Regions from separate parts of the Shewanella amazonensis SB2B genome, predicted to be linked through region 2. Evidence: riboswitches for the same ligand, from Rfam matches in the RefSeq annotation. Region 2 holds a riboswitch; the other holds the start of a gene.

Region 1 (9,061 bases), 2.1 Mb from region 2:
CCTGGGTGAGCAGACTTTGTTGGTTATCGCCCACAAAGCCTTTCTCACCTATCTGGATCTTGAGCTGTTCTGGTGGTCTTGCTTCGACGCTGGTTAATCCACCGAAACTTTCGCAGTGAATTTGGCTTGTCACCATGCCGCCTTGTGTCAGCATTCCCTCCACTGTTTGCATAAAACCGCTGGGGCCACAGATAAAGGCATCGCGTTCAGCGAGTAAAGGCACTGCGGCCAACTGTGAGGCGCTGACACGCCCCTGATTGCCTTTCCATTCGATGCCAGGCGTTGTCAGATTAAGCTCCAGGGTCATACCGGCGGCGACGAAATCCTCAAGGCTTTTATGGCAGGGGATATCGTCTTCGCTGCGACACTGGTGGATAAAGTGAATATGGGCAAGTGGCAGAGAAACACCTTTGAGTTTGCCAAGCGCCAGAGCGGTTCTGACCATGGCGAGCATGGGAGTGACGCCGGAGCCGGCACTGATAAGCAGCAAGGGGTACCCGGCTTTGGGGATAAATCGGCCTTCGGGACGGCTGCAAAGCACTGTGTCACCAACCGTGAGTTCATCGTGCAGCCAGTTGGAAATCAGGCCGTCCCGGGTGCGTTTTACGCCAATATGATAGTTCCCCTCTGACGGTGCATGGGTGAGGCTGTAGCGGCGAATATGGCGGGTGCCGTTAATATCAAAGGCGAACACCAGATGCTGGCCTGGTAAGAAGGTTGGCAGTGGCTTGCCATCGGCTGCTTCAAAACTCAAGCCCATAAAGTCTTTGGCAATAGGCTCTTTGGTTATCAGACGCAGACTGCGTTTAGCCGGTGCCCGGTTGGGGTAGTGCTCACCCGGCTGCTCCTCAAGAATCACAACATCGTCGCCTTCGTGAATGATGCCTTCATTGAGCGCAATCAGGTTTTGGCCAAAATTGACATCACCTTGCTGGGTTTTACGAAACTTGCTCAGGGTGGCGAGCGGCTCTCCCTGAGGATGGAATCTATCGGTACCGGGAATAATGGTGGTCATTACACAACGACTGCAGGGTTTGGCCAGTAAAAACTCCACTTCACCGATCCGAATGCGTTTCCAGCCGTCTTCGGCAAAGGCTTCTGTGTCTGATACCACCAGATTGGTGCGAAACTGGCTCATCCGGCTGATTGCATCGGCGCGCAGGTTCAGGTCGGCCAACGAGGCCTCGCTGATGAGCAGCAGAGGATAGCCATCGGCAAAGCTGACACGGGTGTCGAGTTTTTCACGAAAGCGATTGGAGGTTTCACCAAGCCAGATAAGCCGGGCGGGTTCGCCCAGCAAGGTAGAGATCCAGGTATCGGCCTGGGCGTGGATAGACAGCGCCTCGAAGCCGTCTTTCCAGACCTGGGTTTTCACCGGGGCTTTTTCAAACTCGCAGACATCGAGAGTCAGATCCGGCTGGCCGGGATAAGAGAGCCGAAGGCGTCCGGCGTGAATATCTTCGTCCTGGCCCAAAGGCGTTATCAGTTGCAGCGCGGGATGCGTGCGGGCCGTAATGAAATCGCCGCTGGGTTTTATCACCATAAAGCGTCGGTCTCCCGCCAGTCCCTCCGGGCAAACCCTTGCCTGATGAAGTGACTGCGCGCCCATGGATTTAACCGGATAGATATGAATTGCGCTGAGTTTCGCCATTTGCCGTCTCCCTGTCGCTGGCAAATAGCGACACTATAACCATGTGGTTACTTCTCAGGCCAGTACCCAAGTGCTTTTCATGCTTCTCAATGCCCGTTGCTGTGGTAAAGTAACTGCGCTTGTCGATAGCAGGCTAATGAATCATAAGGACAAATTCGCACTCTGTGCGGTAATTTGGGTGTTGTCACCCGGCTTTAAGGAGAAACCATGGAATATTACATTGGCGCCTGGAAAAAATACGCAGACTTCACGGGGCGTGCCCGTCGCAAAGAATATTGGATGTTCATTCTGTTCAACCTGATTGTCAGTGTGGTGCTGAATCTGGTGGATATGGCCCTTGGCAGCATGCTGATTAGCAGCCTTTATTCATTGGCCATTTTGTTGCCATCACTGGCCATTGGTGCCCGTCGTTTGCATGATACCGGCCGCAGCGGCTGGTGGCAGCTTATCGCGCTTATCCCAATTATCGGTATCATCGTTCTCATAGTGTTCTACTGCCAGGACAGTCAGGACGAAAATGACTACGGTGAAAACCCAAAGGCCTTTGCCTGATAGTCAGTGGGGAGGCTTTCCTCCCCGTATCTCAAAGCCGTTTCAGGATGTTACGGTATGACATTTCACGGAAGCTGATTATGAATCGCTATTTACTCCTTCTTCTTGGGCTGCTGCCCGCCACAGGCGTCCTTGCGCAAACTCAGGAACTGTCGCTCTTTGGTAAGCCTTTTTCGTTTGAATTACCTTCGGGATGGAAATTGGCCGCCAGTGAAAACAGGGCGGATATGGTGAGTGCCGAATTTGTACCGGCCCAGGAAAATCTCAATCAATGGGGCGGGCTTATTTGTGTTCAAAGCTTTAAATTGAGTGATGACTCCCCCGCTGCGGAAGTGTTTCTCGATGGCCTCGCCATGCAATATCAGGGCAGCTGCGAGGGCGAAGTGTCCTACGAAAAGTTGGGTGATGTTGATACCGACGGCCATCCAGGCTTTCACGCCATTCTGGGGTGCAGCCGTATGCCCAATCAGCACGTATCGATGGAAGAGTCGCGACTGTTTTTTTCCACGCCTGAAGGGGAAGTCGGTTATTACCGGGTGGTGAGCCGCCCCGGGCAACTGGTGCTGATGCATAAATCCATGCGCGGCGACGTGTTTGCAGGGCAGAATATTCCGCTTACACCTGCCAATCACAGCGAATTTATTGCCTCTGTGTTGCCTCTGCGCCTCAATTGAACTGTCCCCCGCACGAGACAAAGGCATTAGACTTTTATACGTTTAGACGTCTATAATGCGCGGCCGTCCAAGAGTGACGGCCTCTTTATTGTCAGCCTTTTGGGTGCCCGCATCGGCGGGAGAATCGGGAAGTCGGTGTAAATCCGACACTGCCCCCGCAACGGTAATGATGCCAGGCATCTAAGTCCGGAGACCGGCCCAAATCAGGTATAGTGGCGGATTTCGGTGGGCAGATCCGCAACAGCGGCAGCTTTTGGCATGTCGATGACTCATGCCCCGTTTCCCTTGATGGAGTGTAAGGAAAATGGGTACCAAACCTTCTTTGATTTCATTGGCACTGGCCACAAGCCTGCTGTCATCTTTCGCCTCAGCACAGAGCAGTGTGGATGAACATCTGGTGGTCATTGGCCGTCAGGCCGATACCCCCCTGAATATTGCCGCGAATGTTGCTGTGATTACCGCAGAAGACATTGCCTTGAGCGGTGCAACCAGCCTTGCCGGATTGCTGCGTGGTCAGAGTGCCATCCAGATAAGCGACAGCGGCACAGGGCCAGTCTTGGCCATGCGCGGCTTTAGTGCTGGCCAGGCAGCCAACAACACCCTGGTGCTGGTGGATGGTCGCCGTCTCAACAATATTGATATAGCAGCGCCCAGCCTCAATGCCGTGTCCCTGAGTCAGATAGAACGCATTGAAGTGCTCTCCGGCAGCGCCGGTGTGCTCTATGGCGATCAGGCCGTTGGCGGCGTCATCAATATCATCACCAGGCGCAGTCAGGAAAACACCGGCGGCGCCTCGCTCACCGGTGGCAGTTTCGGCACCCTTGGCACAGCTATGGATGTTTCGGCGGCGCTGAATGAACGCTGGAATCTCTTCGTGGGTGGTAACTTCGATAAGAGCGACAACTATCGTGACCATGCCGTCAGTGAGTCTGGCTCAGTGCTGGGCCGCATCGAATACCGTGGCGATGGGCAGCGCTTCTTTGCTGAAGCTTCCTATTATGATGACGACCGCGAACTTGCAGGTTCACTCACCGCAGAGGAGCTTGCCGCCAATCCCCGCCAGGCGAATGCTGCCAACAGCAGCGACTATCAGCACAACCTGACCAAGGCCGGCCGATTGGGATACGAGCACAGTCTGACCGAACATTGGACCCTGGCTGCCGACTTCGATGCCAGTGATACCCAAGTGAATTACATCAGTTGGGGCGGCGCGGGCGAAACCGAGCGTCAACTCATCAGCCTGACTCCCAAAGCGATTGGCCGCTACCAGACAGAGGCGGGCGAACTCAAGTTGGTAACAGGTGTGGACCTGTCTCGTGGCGAGTCAGAATTTACTTCGGCTTATATGGAACGCGGCAACACCCAAGAGCATTGGGCTGCTTTTGCTCAGGCATCAGTACCTTTGACCAAGTCGCTGAGTTACGTGGTGGGTGGGCGTTATGCCGAAGTTCAGGATGAAATTCGCGATCAGAGTACTTTCCCTCTGGGTGGCAAGCTGGATAACGACGCCCATGCGCTTGAGCTTGGATTAAATTATCGCCCCGTGCAGGGACACAGATTCTACTTGCGCGCCGAAGATAACTTCCGTTTTGCCAAGGTAGATGAGCAGGCCTACACCAGTCAGGCCAGTCTGAGACCCCAAACAGGCCGAAGCTATGAAGCCGGCTGGGATTATCAGGGTGCTCAGCAGGCATTGCGCCTCAGTCTCTACCGTTTAAGCCTGGAAGATGAAATTGTGTTTGATCCCAGCGCCGACACTCCGGTGGGGGGCTATTTCCCGGGTGCCAATATCAACGCCGATGAGTCGCGCCGTTATGGTGCCATGTTGGACTGGGACTGGCAGCTGAATGACACCATCAGCCTGGGCATAGATTACCAATACACGGATGCTGAATTTACTGCCGGGCTGAATGATGGCAAGGCGTTGTCCTGGGTCGCCGAACACAGTGGCCGTATGTATGTGTCAGCTCAGTTTGCCGAGTATTGGTCGGCCTACGTAGATGCCGCCTACACGGGTGAGCGTTTTGTTGAAGGTGACAACGCCAATATGGGCGAGCAGATGGATGCCTTTTGGCTGACCAATGCCGCAGTGAGTTTCCGTAAGGATGCCCTGATTGCGACGCTGAGACTGGATAACCTGTTTGATGAAACGTACGCGGCCTCAGGCTTCTACAGTGATTGGGGTAATGGATATTATCCAGGCGAAGGTCGCAAAGTGAGCCTGACACTGGGACTGAAATACTGATAAGCCACTGAAATTGAAAAGCCGGACTTGTGTCCGGCTTTTTTTTGGGCGATAACAGACGCATTAGTCCGGGGAGTAAAAAGTGCGTATTCTGTCAGTGTTTTTTATCCTGCTGTTTTTATCGGCCTGCGGCGGGCCGAGATTGCCTTTTCTGGGTGAAAATGCCCGCATTTTGGCCTTCGGTGACAGTTTAACTTTTGGTATTGGTGCCAGTGACGGCATGGACTATCCAGCCCACCTTTCCCGTCTGTGCGACTGTGACGTGATTAACGCCGGGGTATCGGGGGAAACAACCACCGAAGGTCTGGCTCGACTGGCTGAATTGCTTGATGAAACCCAACCGGATCTGCTTATCTTGCTGGAAGGTGGCAATGATATCCTCAGAAATCAGGATAAAGCACAGCTTAAGCGCAATTTGGAAGCTATGATTAGGGAAGCTCAGGGAAGGCAGGTGCCTGTGCTTTTGATTGCTGTACCAGACCGAAAGGTGTTTTTATCCCCTTTACCCTTGTATCAGGAACTGGCTGAGCAATTTTCCCTGCCACTGCTTGAGGATACGCTACCGCAGCTCCTGTCACAAAGCGCCATGAAATCGGACACAGTTCATTTAAATGACGCCGGATATCAGCTTTTGGCGGAAGAAATTTACCAGCTTGCGAGCGAGAGTGGAGCCTTTTAAGGCCGCTTTCTGAAAATTGCTGAAACGGACGGAAATCAGCTTGACCATGGGCAGGATTTTATGGGTAAATTCCCCGGTAATAGCAGCCAGGGCGGGTTTATTGCTAAGGCCAAACTTGAGTCCCTTTTTGATTGCCCGGACAAAAATAGGTTAGTTTCATGACTGAGCTTGAGCATCAGGTTTTTTCTCAAATCAGGGCGATCATCGCCAATGAAGAGCAGGTATTAGGCCGCAGGGGAATTCTCATTCCACTGAAGAAGGCCATCCTTGCCGATGGTGATGTGCGTAATGTGGTGGATATTGTCTCCAGCGATCCGGCACTGGCGGCACACTTATTGTGGCGAAGCACCACCGCGCACGTGGGTGGCGCCCATAACAGTAAAAACCGCAGCCTGAAGGATGCGCTTATCCGTTTGGGGCAAGTGAACATCTACCGCTACGCCTTCAGCTTTTATTTGAAAGAACGCCTCGATGAGCTGCCGCAGCCCTATAAAAAGCTGGTATTGGGTTATTGGCGCCTGACAGAAAGCATTGCCGCATCGGCGGTGGATAGCCTTAAAGATCTGGTGAGCAACAACATTGACCCGGACGAGGTTCAGACTCTGGCGCTCTTCAGTGTGTTTGGGCAGATGATCGCACTGACGGCCTTTGCGTATCTCAATGCCGAATCGGATGAGTCATTCCCCCTGGGCATCATCAAGCAAATCATAGATACCCAACAGCAAACTCTGACGCTGGAAGCCTTTGATTCACTCGGCCTCGACGAAGAGCTCAAAGAAGAGTTTATGATTGCTCACAACCTGCGCCAGACCCGCAACCCCAACTCGGCAGGTCTCGTGCTGCGCCGGGTGTTATCGATGCGCGGCTTGCTGCTCAATCCACTGTAATTTACTGAGTTGGATATAAAAAACGCCTGCAGTTGCAGGCGTTTTTTATATGGGCGATTGTTGAGTCATGCCGTGTATAAGACGAGCTTACTGTGATTGGCGAGCCAGACCTTCTGCTGCCACCAGTTCAAGGTACCGTTGCAGTTGGCGGGAGTTGGCACTGCCACGGCGATAGGCGCCAAACAGTGGGCGTTTTACGCCCTCAGCGCCGAGGCGCAAACTGGTGAGGCTAAGGCCCTGGGCCTCGCTGATGGACCAACTGGGCAGGGCGGCTATACCATCCTGACAGGCGATGCGTTGAAACAGGACCGAGGTCAGATCGCAGCTCTTTTGCACACCGGGCTCAATACCGGCTGGCTCTAAAAACAAGCGGAACAGGTCAAGGCGTTCCAAGGGTACGGGGTAGCTTATAATGGGCAAGCCCGCCAGATCCTTTGGCAGCACCAGGCTCTTGCTCGCCAGCGGATGCTCTTTGGCCACCACCAGGCGAACTTCAAAGTCGAACAGGTGCTGATAAGCCAGCTGATGCCCGGGGACGGGATCGGATGTCAGTACAATGTCCAGCTCACCGGACTCCAGTGCGTTCAGCGAGTCGAACAGGTGACGGCTCGATAAGTCCAAGTCCGCATCCGGATATTCAGCCCTGAAAGTCTCTATAACCGGCATCAGCCAGCGAAAGCAGCTGTGACACTCAATACCGACCTTGAGCAAATGGGCGTCGGTCTCCAGACCTTTCTTCAATACAAACTCGGTTTCCATCACTCGCGGCAGAATTTCTTCGGCCAGATTCAGCAGTCGGGCGCCTTCCTGAGTAAAAGACAGGGGCTTGCTCTTTCTCACGAACACGGGGGAATTGATGCGGGTTTCCAGCTCTTTAATCTGATGAGACAAAGCAGACTGGGTGACAAAGCGCTTTTTGGCCGCGGCCGCCAGGCTGCCACTCTCTTTCAGTGCCATCAGGGTTCGAAGGTGTCTTAGCTCTATCATCTCTACTCCACATGAAGTTTGTTCATGTTGCCCGTGAACACAATTCGTTTGCTTGCCAGAAGACTACCACAATAAACTTCTAGACGTCCAGACGCCTATTAAAAATTGTTTAACAGGTGTTCCTCTTTGAAATGTGCTCATATTAAACCAATAAGGTATACAATATGCAATTAAATAGTCTTGGCTTTCCACGGATAGGACGTCGCCGTGAGTTGAAGTTCGCCCTCGAGCAATACTGGCGTGGAGAGTTGTCCCGGAATGAGCTGGTGGCGCAGGCCAAGGCACTGCGGCAGACTCACTGGCAGTGGCAGGCTGATGCCGGCGTGGAACGTTTGCCGGTGGGGGACTTTGCATACTACGATCAGGTGCTGACTCTGGCGGCCACCCTGAATGTCATTCCCGAGCGCCACCGCGATGGCGACAAGGTCGACCTGGATACCCTGTTCCGGGTTGCCCGAGGCCGTGCGCCAAGCGGCAAAGCGGCCGCGGCGGCAGAAATGACCAAGTATTTCAACACCAACTATCACTACATAGTGCCCGAACTTCACCCCAACCAAACCTTCTCCATCGCCTGGACACAGCTGTTTGATGAGGTCGAAGAAGTGAAAGCGCTGGGCTATGACCCCAAACCCTGCATTCTGGGCCCCGTGTCTTTCCTGTATTTGTCGAAGGCCTACGGCAGTGAGTTTGACAAATTAAGCTTGCTGCCCCAGCTGCTGGTTACCTATGCTGAGCTGCTCGCCCGCTTTGCCGCCCAGGGCGTGAGCTGGGTACAAATCGAAGAGCCTGTTCTTGCGCTGGATCTGGATGAAAGCTGGCAGGCAGCCTTTGCCACCGCATACCAGGCTTTTACCTGTGTGTCGGTTAAACTGCTGCTGACCACTTACTACGGCTCTGTGGCACACCACGCCGACATTATTCAGACCCTGCCGGTGGCGGGTTTGCATCTGGATCTGGTTTCTGCCCCGGAGCAGCTCGAGGTTTTCCTTCCCAGGCTTGGGCAGCAGCAGGTACTGAGTCTTGGCCTTATCAATGGCCGCAATGTCTGGGCTGAAGATCTGGATTTGATTGCCGAGCGCATTGCACCTGTTGCCAGAGAACTGGGCGATCGCCTGTGGCTTGCCACCTCCTGCTCGCTGCTGCACACACCGGTGGACCTCGATGTGGAAACCGCACTTAAGCCTGAGCTCAAGCGCCAGCTCGCTTTTGCCAGGCAAAAGCTGCTGGAGCTGAGAAGCCTCAATACCCTGCTAACCGTGCCCAATGGCGCAGACGCCGCTGCCATTGCCGCCGAGTGCGTGGCCCGCCGCACTGCGCGTGCTCAGGCCGCCGATGCTGCAGTTGCCGCCAGACTGGATGCACTGACCAAAGCAGATTTTGAACGTC
Region 2 (9,061 bases):
CCGCCGATATGGCGTGACTGCCAACGGGCAAGCAGGCTGCGGGCCACAAAGAGGGTAACGAGTATCACCAGGGTTGCGCCCACACCGGTGAGCAGCAGGCAAATCACCCCGGCGCTGAGCACTAAAAACAGCACTTCATCCCAGTGCATCGACTGAGCCAGCGGCTTGGCTTTGCTCTCTGCATCTTCTCGCACATAGGTATGGTTGAAAATGATACTGGCGGCGAAGGCACGGCTTAAGGTATGCCCCAACACCAGGCCACCGGCAACACTTGAAACTGAATAGAGTGCCAGTTCGCTTAACAGCTGAAACTTCAGCAGCAACGCCAACATCAGCGCCAGTGAACCATAGGAACCGACCCGGCTGTCTTTCATGATTTCGAGCTTACGTTCCCGCTCGAAGGCACCGCCAAATCCGTCTGCGGTATCGGCAAGGCCATCTTCATGGAAACCGCCGGTGAGCAAGACGGTGGCAATCATGGCCAGCACCACGGCCACCGAGGCAGGAAAGATAAACTGGGTCAGGTAAAACACCAGGGCAGCAATCAACCCCACCAGAGTGCCCACCAGGCCAAAGTAACGACTGGCACGGTTTAACCCTTCGCCGCTGTAATCGAGTTTTACCGGCACAGGAATGCGGGTAAAAAAGGTGAGCGCCAACAAAAACAACTCAAGTTCACGCTTAAAGGTCGACATAACTGCTCCCGCCCTAAGGCGTTACATCTGTAATTCCGGCGTCGCTGAAGCTCGCCATCTCACGATAAAAATTGGCCGCTGCCTGCACCAGTGGCAAGGCCAATGCCGCCCCTGTACCTTCACCGAGACGCATATCCAGGCTCAGTAACGGCTCAGCCTCCATATGCGCCAGCATCAGCCCATGGGCACGCTCTGCCGAGCGATGAGCAAAGATAAGATATTCACGGCTTTGGGGGAACATCTTCACCGCTGCGAGTGCGGCCGTGGTGGCAATAAAGCCGTCCACCAACACGGGGATCCCCAGCTCAGCCGCTCCGAGGATGGCGCCGGTCATCTCGACTATTTCAAAGCCGCCCACACAGGCAAGGACAGACTCCGGGCTGGTGAGCATATCCAGGTGCAACAAGAGCGCCTGCTCCACCAGCATCTGCTTGCGCTTAAGTGTGGCCGCGTCCACGCCGGTACCGCGGCCAACACAGTCTTTGGCTTCAAGCCCCATCAAGGCTGCCATCACTGCTGCGGCGCTCGAGGTATTGCCTATTCCCATTTCCCCCAGTCCGATGAGATTGGTGCCTTCGGCGTGGTGCGAGCGCACCCTTTCACGGCCAAAGGCCAAGCCATGCTCAACCTGTCCAAGGGTCATGGCGGCGCGCTTGTGAATGGGGCCCGTGCCTGCGCCGAGGCGACAATCTGTCACGCCCATTTCCCTTGGCGGTGCGCTGAGCATACCGGCGTCGATGATTTCAAGCTGCCAACCGAGCTGGCGGCAAAACACATTGATGGCGGCGCCCCCGGCGGCAAAGTTGGCCACCATCTGGCCGGTTACCTCCGGCGGTGCAATGGATACACCGGCACTGGCAATACCGTGGTCGGCGGCAAATACCAACATGGCAGGCCGGCCAATTTCCGGCGCCTCACCCAAAAGCCTTGCCAGGTGCGCCGCCAGAGGCTCCAGCGCCCCAAGTGCACCTCTTGGCTTGGTTTTATCGTCGATGCACGCCTGGATTTGCTCATCCCGTTCGCGGCTGACGGGAGCTATATCAAACATCCAATATCCTTATTCACTCCTGCGGCCAAAGAGCAGCATCAGGAAAAACACACTGCCAACCACGGCAGTAATCACCCCCACAGGCAACTCCTGCGGCGGCAGTAAACTGCGGGTCATCACATCAACCCACACCATAAAAAGCCCACCCAGCATGGCCACAATCAGCAGCGACTGGCTGCCCGGAAACAGCAATCTGGCGATGTGGGGGATCATCAGTCCCACAAAACCAATGCCGCCACAGCTGGCTACCAGCACGGCGGTCATCAATGAGCACATCAGCAAACTGATAATGCGAAGCTTAGCCACTGAAACGCCCAGGGCGTGGGCGGTTTCATCACCGGCGCTGAGTGCAAAAAGCTGGCGCCTGACCAGCAGCAAAAAGGCCACAAATCCGCCAAACACCAACCAGGGTAACCAGAGCAGATCCCATGCTGCACGGGCAAAGCTGCCCAGACTCCAGAATATCACCGACGCAGTTACCTGGGGGCTTGAAAAATATAGAAGCAAACTGCCAAGGGCGCCGAATAAAAAGGAGGTGGCGACCCCGGAAAGCAGCATTCGCTCAACCTGGCTTTGCAGCCCAAAGCCACTGAGGGTAAGCACCACCAATACCGAGGCACTAGCACCGATAAAGGCCCCCAGCGGCAGACCGATGGCGAGCAGTACCCCATGGGTAATTCCAAGGCTGAGTACCACAATTGCCCCCAGGCTGGCACCGGCACTGATCCCAAAAAGATAAGGGTCTGCCAGCGGATTTCGGGTCACCAGTTGCAGCGCCCAGCCAGACAGCGCCAATCCGGCGCCGCACACAAAGGCCAGGAGTATGCGCGGCAACCTCAGCTCCAGCAGGATACGGCTGTCGAGGTAGGCCACATCGGTGGGACGCTCGCCAATGAGACTATGCAGGTAGACCGACATGGCCTCACGAAAGCTGATATCCACGGCACCAAAAATACTGGCCAGCACAGGCGATAACAGACAGGCCAGAATAAGCGCCAGCACCATCAGCTCCCGGCGACCAAGGGGGGTTAACATGGCTTTTAGGGCGGTCACAGGCTCACCTCTTCTTTTTCTTGGGAGGCGGTGCGGCCGTTATAGCCATAGTAGTAATGGATGAGCGGGCGACCATGCTGGGGATGAGGCTTAACTGTAGTGCACACCCCAAATACCGAAGCAAGCATGGTCTCGGTAAGCACCTCAGCAGGCGAGCCCGAAGCCTCAAGGCGGCCACGGGACATCAGCAGCAGTTCATCGCACAGGGCACTGGCCAGGTTCAGGTCGTGAATGGTGCAAATCACACAGATATCCAGGCGCTTGAGAAGTTCCAGCACTTCGATTTGAAAACGCACATCCAGGTGGCTCGTGGGTTCATCCAGGATAAGAAACTGCGGTTTTTGCACCAGCGCCCGGGCAATGAGCGCCCGCTGTTTTTCACCACCGGACAGCTTGCCAAAGGGTTGGCGGCCGTATCCTTCGAGCCCGACTTCCGCCAGCGCGGCCGCAATATTCACCTTATCGGCGGCGCTGTCGGCAGCAAGCCAGCCCTTGTGGGGGATAAGCCCCATGGCAACCACGGCCTCGGTTGAGAGATCAAACAGCGCAGGCAATTCCTGAGGCACCACGGCAACAGCGCGGGCAAAGCTGCGCCGGGAATAGAGATGAATATCCTGACCATTGAGCAGTATGGTGCCGCTGTCCGGGCGAATAAACCGGTACAGACAACGCAGCAAGGATGACTTTCCGGCACCATTGGGGCCAATCACCCCGTACATGCCGTTTCCGGACAGGGCAAAGCTCACGCCGTCCAGCAGCGGCCGCTCAGCTACCCGCCAGCAGAGGTTGCTGACTTCGATGGCCGGGGTCATGGTGTGACCCCATACAACAAGTGCCCGGGTTCCCACTGGGGAACGGGCATGGCAATGTGGCTCATATCACTCCACCGGGTAACCCGCCCGGACAGGGAAAATAAAAGAGGCACAGGGGCAGGTATCCTGACTCGGGGTATTCCCCCTCACAGTTGCGGGCACAGTCCGGGCTGATACCTTATGGTATGTCCCCGGTTCCCTTTTCATGTCGGGTTGGCTTGGCCCCCGACACCCCTGGCGTGAATGACCGGAGCAATAACTCCGGCCCGCAGATTATCAAACCTTTCACCGACCTGGTAAAGGGCCAAAAGACTTGGTTAAGCGCAATACCCTCAGCCGCCCCAGAGTAAACGCCCCTGCCAGCCGCTGTCGGTCCAATACCAGCGGGTGTGCACCCGGGCGCCGTAATCCAGCTCCAGCGCCCGATAAAAACCCGCTGCCCGCTCTGCCCCCAAAATAGCGGCCATCAAGGAGCGGATAACGCCGCCATGGGTCACCACCCACAGCGGACTGGCATCATTAAGCGGCGCCTGTGCCAGCAGCCCTTGCAGGGCATCGGCCACCCTGGCCTCAAAGGCAAGCATGGGTTCGCCGCCCTCGGGCGTTATCGCCCAGGGGTCTTGCCACCAGGCTTCCATGGGAGCCGTCTGCCAGAGCTGTGCTATGGGCTGACCATCCCAGACACCAAAATCCATTTCGGTCAGTTGCGGCTCGATAAGTATGTCTGGTGGATTAGCCTCGGGATGGGCGGCCTGTATTTCTGTCCGCAAGGCTTGTGCAAGCCGCGCGCAGCGCTGCAAGGGCGATGAGATGATTCTGGCAGGTACCGCCATGTCACGGGCCTTATTGGCAATGGCGCTGAGGGCACTTTCACTGGGCAGGGCATCGCTTCGGCCCCGCAGCACGGCGCCATCTTCACACTGACCATGGCGCCAGAAAATAATGTCCCGGGACGGCATCTCCACATGGCTGTTGTCGTCACGTGCATCACCGTGAACTTTGGCGTTGTCCTTTTCCGCAGCTACCACAGCATCCGTATCTTGCCTGTGCATCTTGCTCCACCCCGAGTTTACATCTGCGTCCTGTAGCGGCCTCTTTCTGGCCATACCCCGACCGAGTACTGGCATCAGCGCCTCGCTTGTACCTGAGCCACTCACTTGTCACTGAACCGCTCGCTTGCCCCGAAAGCCAAGTTTCGCGTATTATGGACGTCTATACGTATAAATGTCCAAATCAAATTAAGCGGGCGCCGTTCCGGTTTTACCTTTCCAGCGGCATCAACCCGGCTTAGGCTACACAGGACAGTCACTTTTTGTACTTTGCAGGTGTTTTTATGGCAACTCCAGTGTTATCCCAGGCGACCAAGGCGCTTGCCCAGAGCCGTCAACAGCGACTGAACGAGGATCTCTCCACCCGCATTCTTATCCTCGACGGCGCCATGGGAACCATGATCCAGGGCCACAAACTGGAGGAAGAACACTACCGCGGCAGCCGCTTTGCCGACTGGCACTGCGACGTTAAAGGCAATAACGACCTCCTGGTACTCACCCAGCCAGAGATAATCAAGGGCATCCACCGCGAGTATCTGCTGGCCGGTGCCGATATCATCGAAACCAACACCTTTAACGCCACCACTGTGGCCATGGCCGACTACGACATGCAGTCGCTCTCGGCCGAGATAAACCTTGTTGGTGCCCGCATCGCCCGTGAAGTGGCCGATGAAGTGGAGGCCCAAACCGGCATCCCCCGCTATGTGGCCGGGGTACTTGGCCCCACCAACCGCACCTGCTCCATCAGCCCGGATGTGAATGACCCGGGCTACCGCAATATCCACTTCGATGATCTGGTAACCGCCTACCGCGAGTCCACCGCAGCCCTGATTGAAGGCGGCGCCGATATCATCATGGTGGAAACCATTTTCGATACCCTGAACGCCAAGGCGGCGCTGTTTGCCATCGAATCCATCTTCGATGAGGTTGGTCTGCGCCTGCCGGTGATGATTTCCGGCACCATTACCGATGCCTCCGGCCGCACCCTGACCGGCCAGACCACCGAAGCCTTTTACAATTCGCTGCGCCATATCAAGCCCATCAGCATGGGCCTTAACTGTGCCCTGGGGCCAAAAGAACTGCGCCCCTACGTGGAAGAACTCTCGCGCATCAGCGAATGCTATGTGTCGGCCCACCCCAACGCCGGTCTGCCGAACGAGTTCGGTGGCTACGATGAAACGCCAAAAGAAATGGCCGACATCATAGTGCAGTGGGCCATCGAAGGCATGCTCAACATAGTCGGCGGCTGCTGCGGCACCACCCCGGACCATATCCGGGTTATCCGCGAAGCCGTTGAAAAGCACGCGCCGCGCAAGCTGCCTGAGCTGCCGGTGGCCTGCCGTCTGGCTGGGCTTGAACCGCTCACCATCAGTGCCGACAGTCTCTTTGTAAACGTGGGTGAGCGCACCAACGTCACTGGCTCAGCCAAATTCCTGAAGCTGATTAAAGAAGGCCAATACGAGACCGCGCTGGATGTGGCCCGGGATCAGGTGGAAAACGGCGCCCAAATCATCGACATCAACATGGATGAGGGCATGCTGGACGGCGAAGAGGTGATGACCACCTTTTTGAATCTGGTCGCCTCCGAGCCTGAAATCAGCAAGGTGCCCATCATGATTGACTCCTCCAAGTGGGAAGTCATCGAGGCAGGCCTTAAGTGCGTGCAGGGCAAGTGCATCGTTAACTCCATCTCCCTCAAAGAAGGTGAAGCCAAGTTTATCGAGCAGGCCACCCTTGTGAAGCGCTACGGCGCCGCCGCCATCATCATGGCCTTCGATGAAACCGGCCAGGCCGACACCCGCGCCCGTAAAATTGAAATCTGTACCCGCGCCTACCGCATTCTGGTCGATAAAGTCGGCTTCCCGCCGGAAGACATTATCTTCGACCCCAACATTTTTGCCGTGGCTACCGGCATCGAAGAGCACGACAACTACGCGGTGGACTTTATCGAGGCGGTGCGCGACATCAAGGCCACCCTGCCCCATGCGATGATTTCCGGCGGCGTGTCCAACGTGTCCTTCTCGTTCCGTGGCAACAACCCGGTGCGCGAGGCCATCCACGCCGTGTTCCTCTACCATGCCATCAAAGAAGGCATGGACATGGGCATTGTGAATGCGGGGCAACTGGCGATTTACGATGACATTCCGGCCGAGCTTAAAGAGCGGGTCGAGGCCGTGGTGCTTAACCTGCCCTGCCCGGTGGAAGACTCTACCAACACAGAGCAACTGCTTGAGATTGCTGAAAAGTATCGCGGCGGAGGTGGCAGCGGCGCCGGTAAAAAAGAAGATTTGCAGTGGCGCAGCCTGCCGGTGAACAAGCGCCTTGAGCATGCGCTGGTAAAAGGCATTACCGAATTTATCGACGCCGACACCGAAGAGGCCCGTCAGCAGGCCACCCGTCCGCTGGATGTGATTGAAGGCCCGCTGATGGACGGCATGAACGTGGTGGGCGATCTCTTTGGCGAGGGCAAGATGTTCCTGCCCCAGGTGGTTAAATCCGCCCGGGTGATGAAAAAGGCCGTGGCCTACTTAAACCCCTTTATCGAGGCCGAAAAGGTCGCCGGCCAGAGCAACGGCAAGGTGCTGATGGTCACGGTAAAAGGCGACGTGCACGACATCGGCAAAAACATTGTTGGCGTGGTGCTCGCCTGTAACGGCTATGAGGTGATTGACCTGGGCGTTATGGTGCCGGTGGAGAAAATCGTCGAAGTCGCCAAAAAAGAGCAGGTCGACATTATCGGCATGTCGGGGCTCATTACCCCAAGCCTCGATGAAATGGTGCATAACGTCAAAACCTTCGAGCGTGAAGGCCTGACCTTGCCCGCCATTATCGGCGGCGCCACCTGCTCGAAAATCCATACCGCGGTCAAGATTGCGCCCCACTACCCCCACGGCGCGATTTATATTCCCGATGCGTCCCGCGCCGTGCCCATGGTGAGCAAGCTTATCAACGAAGAGACCCGCGCCGCTACCATCAAGGCCACCTACGATGAATACGATGTGATGCGCGAAAAACGCCTGTCACAGGCCAAGCGCAAAGAGATAATCTCCATCGAGGCGGCGCGTGAAAACCGCTGCCAGCTCGACTGGGCCAACTACCAGCCCAAGGTGCCGAATAAGCTGGGTATTCAGGTGTTTGAAGACTACCCGCTGGATGATTTGGTCGATCGCATCGACTGGACACCGTTTTTCCGCGCCTGGGAACTGCACGGCCACTTCCCGCGCATTCTCGAAGACGAAGTGGTAGGCGAAGAAGCCCGTAAACTCTTTGCCGATGCCAAGGCCATGCTGCAAACCATCATCGATGAAAAGTGGCTCACCGCCAAAGGCGTGATTGGCCTGTTCCCGGCCAATACCGTAAACCATGACGATATCGAGCTTTACACTGACGAGAGCCGCTCCCAAGTACTGATGACCACCCATCATTTGCGGATGCAAATCGAGCGGGTGGGCAACGATAACTTCTGTCTGTCGGACTTTGTTGCCCCCAAAGACAGTGGTGTGGTCGACTACACAGGCGGCTTTGCGGTGTGCGCAGGCCACGGCATCGATGAGCATCTGGCACGCTTCGAAGCCAACCACGACGACTACAACGCCATCATGCTCAAGGTACTGGCCGACCGTCTGGCCGAGGCCTTCGCCGAGCGCATGCATGAGCGGGTACGTAAAGAGTTCTGGGGTTACGCAAGCGATGAAAACCTCGACAACGAGGCGCTTATCCGCGAGAAATACCGCGGCATCCGCCCCGCCCCCGGCTACCCCGCCTGCCCGGATCACACCGAGAAGGGGCTCTTGTGGGATTTGCTCAAGCCCAACGAGTGCATTGACCTTAATATCACCGAAAGCTTTGCCATGTACCCCACAGCGGCCGTCAGCGGCTGGTACTTCGCCCACCCCGAGGCACGCTACTTTGGCGTGACTAATATCGGCAGGGATCAGGTGGAAGACTACGCCCGTCGTAAGGGGATGACGGTTGCTGAAACGGAGAAGTGGCTGGCACCGATTTTGGATTACGATCCTGAGTAATCAGGGGAAGCCATACGCCCACCCGGTGTCAGGTCGGTCTGAGGCCGACGGTCACGATTGGGAATGGCCAGAGCTTGGTGCTAATTTAAGACACCGTATTCTGTATGTCCTGACTCTTTTGTCTGGGCAAGCGAGAACGATGGTGGATGACTCAGGAAAGTGCTTCAACGAACAGTGGCCAAACATGGCCCTGAAATACAAAACGCCGGATGAAATTCATCAGGCGTTTTTATCTTAAAAAAAGTGGCAACCTATTTTAGGGCCGAACATCTTTATAAACGTTATCGAATCCAACTAATGATTATTGTCAGATGATTTAGTCATCACCTCACACCGTGTTCTTGTAGATTACTCCGTCCTTCATAATGAGGGGGAAATT

The links. A riboswitch is a leader RNA that binds a small molecule or an ion and turns the genes downstream of it on or off. The one in region 2 is predicted to bind cobalamin.
Region 1: another riboswitch for cobalamin. It lies ahead of SAMA_RS13785 (TonB-dependent receptor); the one in region 2 lies ahead of SAMA_RS03995 (ABC transporter ATP-binding protein).

The regions. Positions count from the first base shown of each region.
Region 1 is NC_008700.1:3,146,365-3,155,425, reverse strand. Features, by position in the region: gene SAMA_RS13800 (MOSC N-terminal beta barrel domain-containing protein) at 1-1,651, opposite strand, end outside; gene SAMA_RS13795 (DUF805 domain-containing protein) at 1,859-2,203, shown strand; gene SAMA_RS13790 (hypothetical protein) at 2,284-2,877, shown strand; cobalamin riboswitch at 2,964-3,093, shown strand; gene SAMA_RS13785 (TonB-dependent receptor) at 3,182-5,122, shown strand; gene SAMA_RS13780 (GDSL-type esterase/lipase family protein) at 5,205-5,801, shown strand; gene SAMA_RS13775 (HDOD domain-containing protein) at 5,960-6,688, shown strand; gene SAMA_RS13770 (LysR family transcriptional regulator) at 6,776-7,675, opposite strand; gene metE (5-methyltetrahydropteroyltriglutamate--homocysteine S-methyltransferase) at 7,840-9,061, shown strand, end outside.
Region 2 is NC_008700.1:937,811-946,871, reverse strand. Features, by position in the region: gene SAMA_RS04010 (adenosylcobinamide-GDP ribazoletransferase) at 1-695, opposite strand, end outside; gene cobT (nicotinate-nucleotide--dimethylbenzimidazole phosphoribosyltransferase) at 709-1,743, opposite strand; gene SAMA_RS04000 (FecCD family ABC transporter permease) at 1,753-2,778, opposite strand; gene SAMA_RS03995 (ABC transporter ATP-binding protein) at 2,793-3,608, opposite strand; cobalamin riboswitch at 3,708-3,859, opposite strand; gene SAMA_RS03990 (histidine phosphatase family protein) at 3,941-4,660, opposite strand; gene metH (methionine synthase) at 4,942-8,682, shown strand.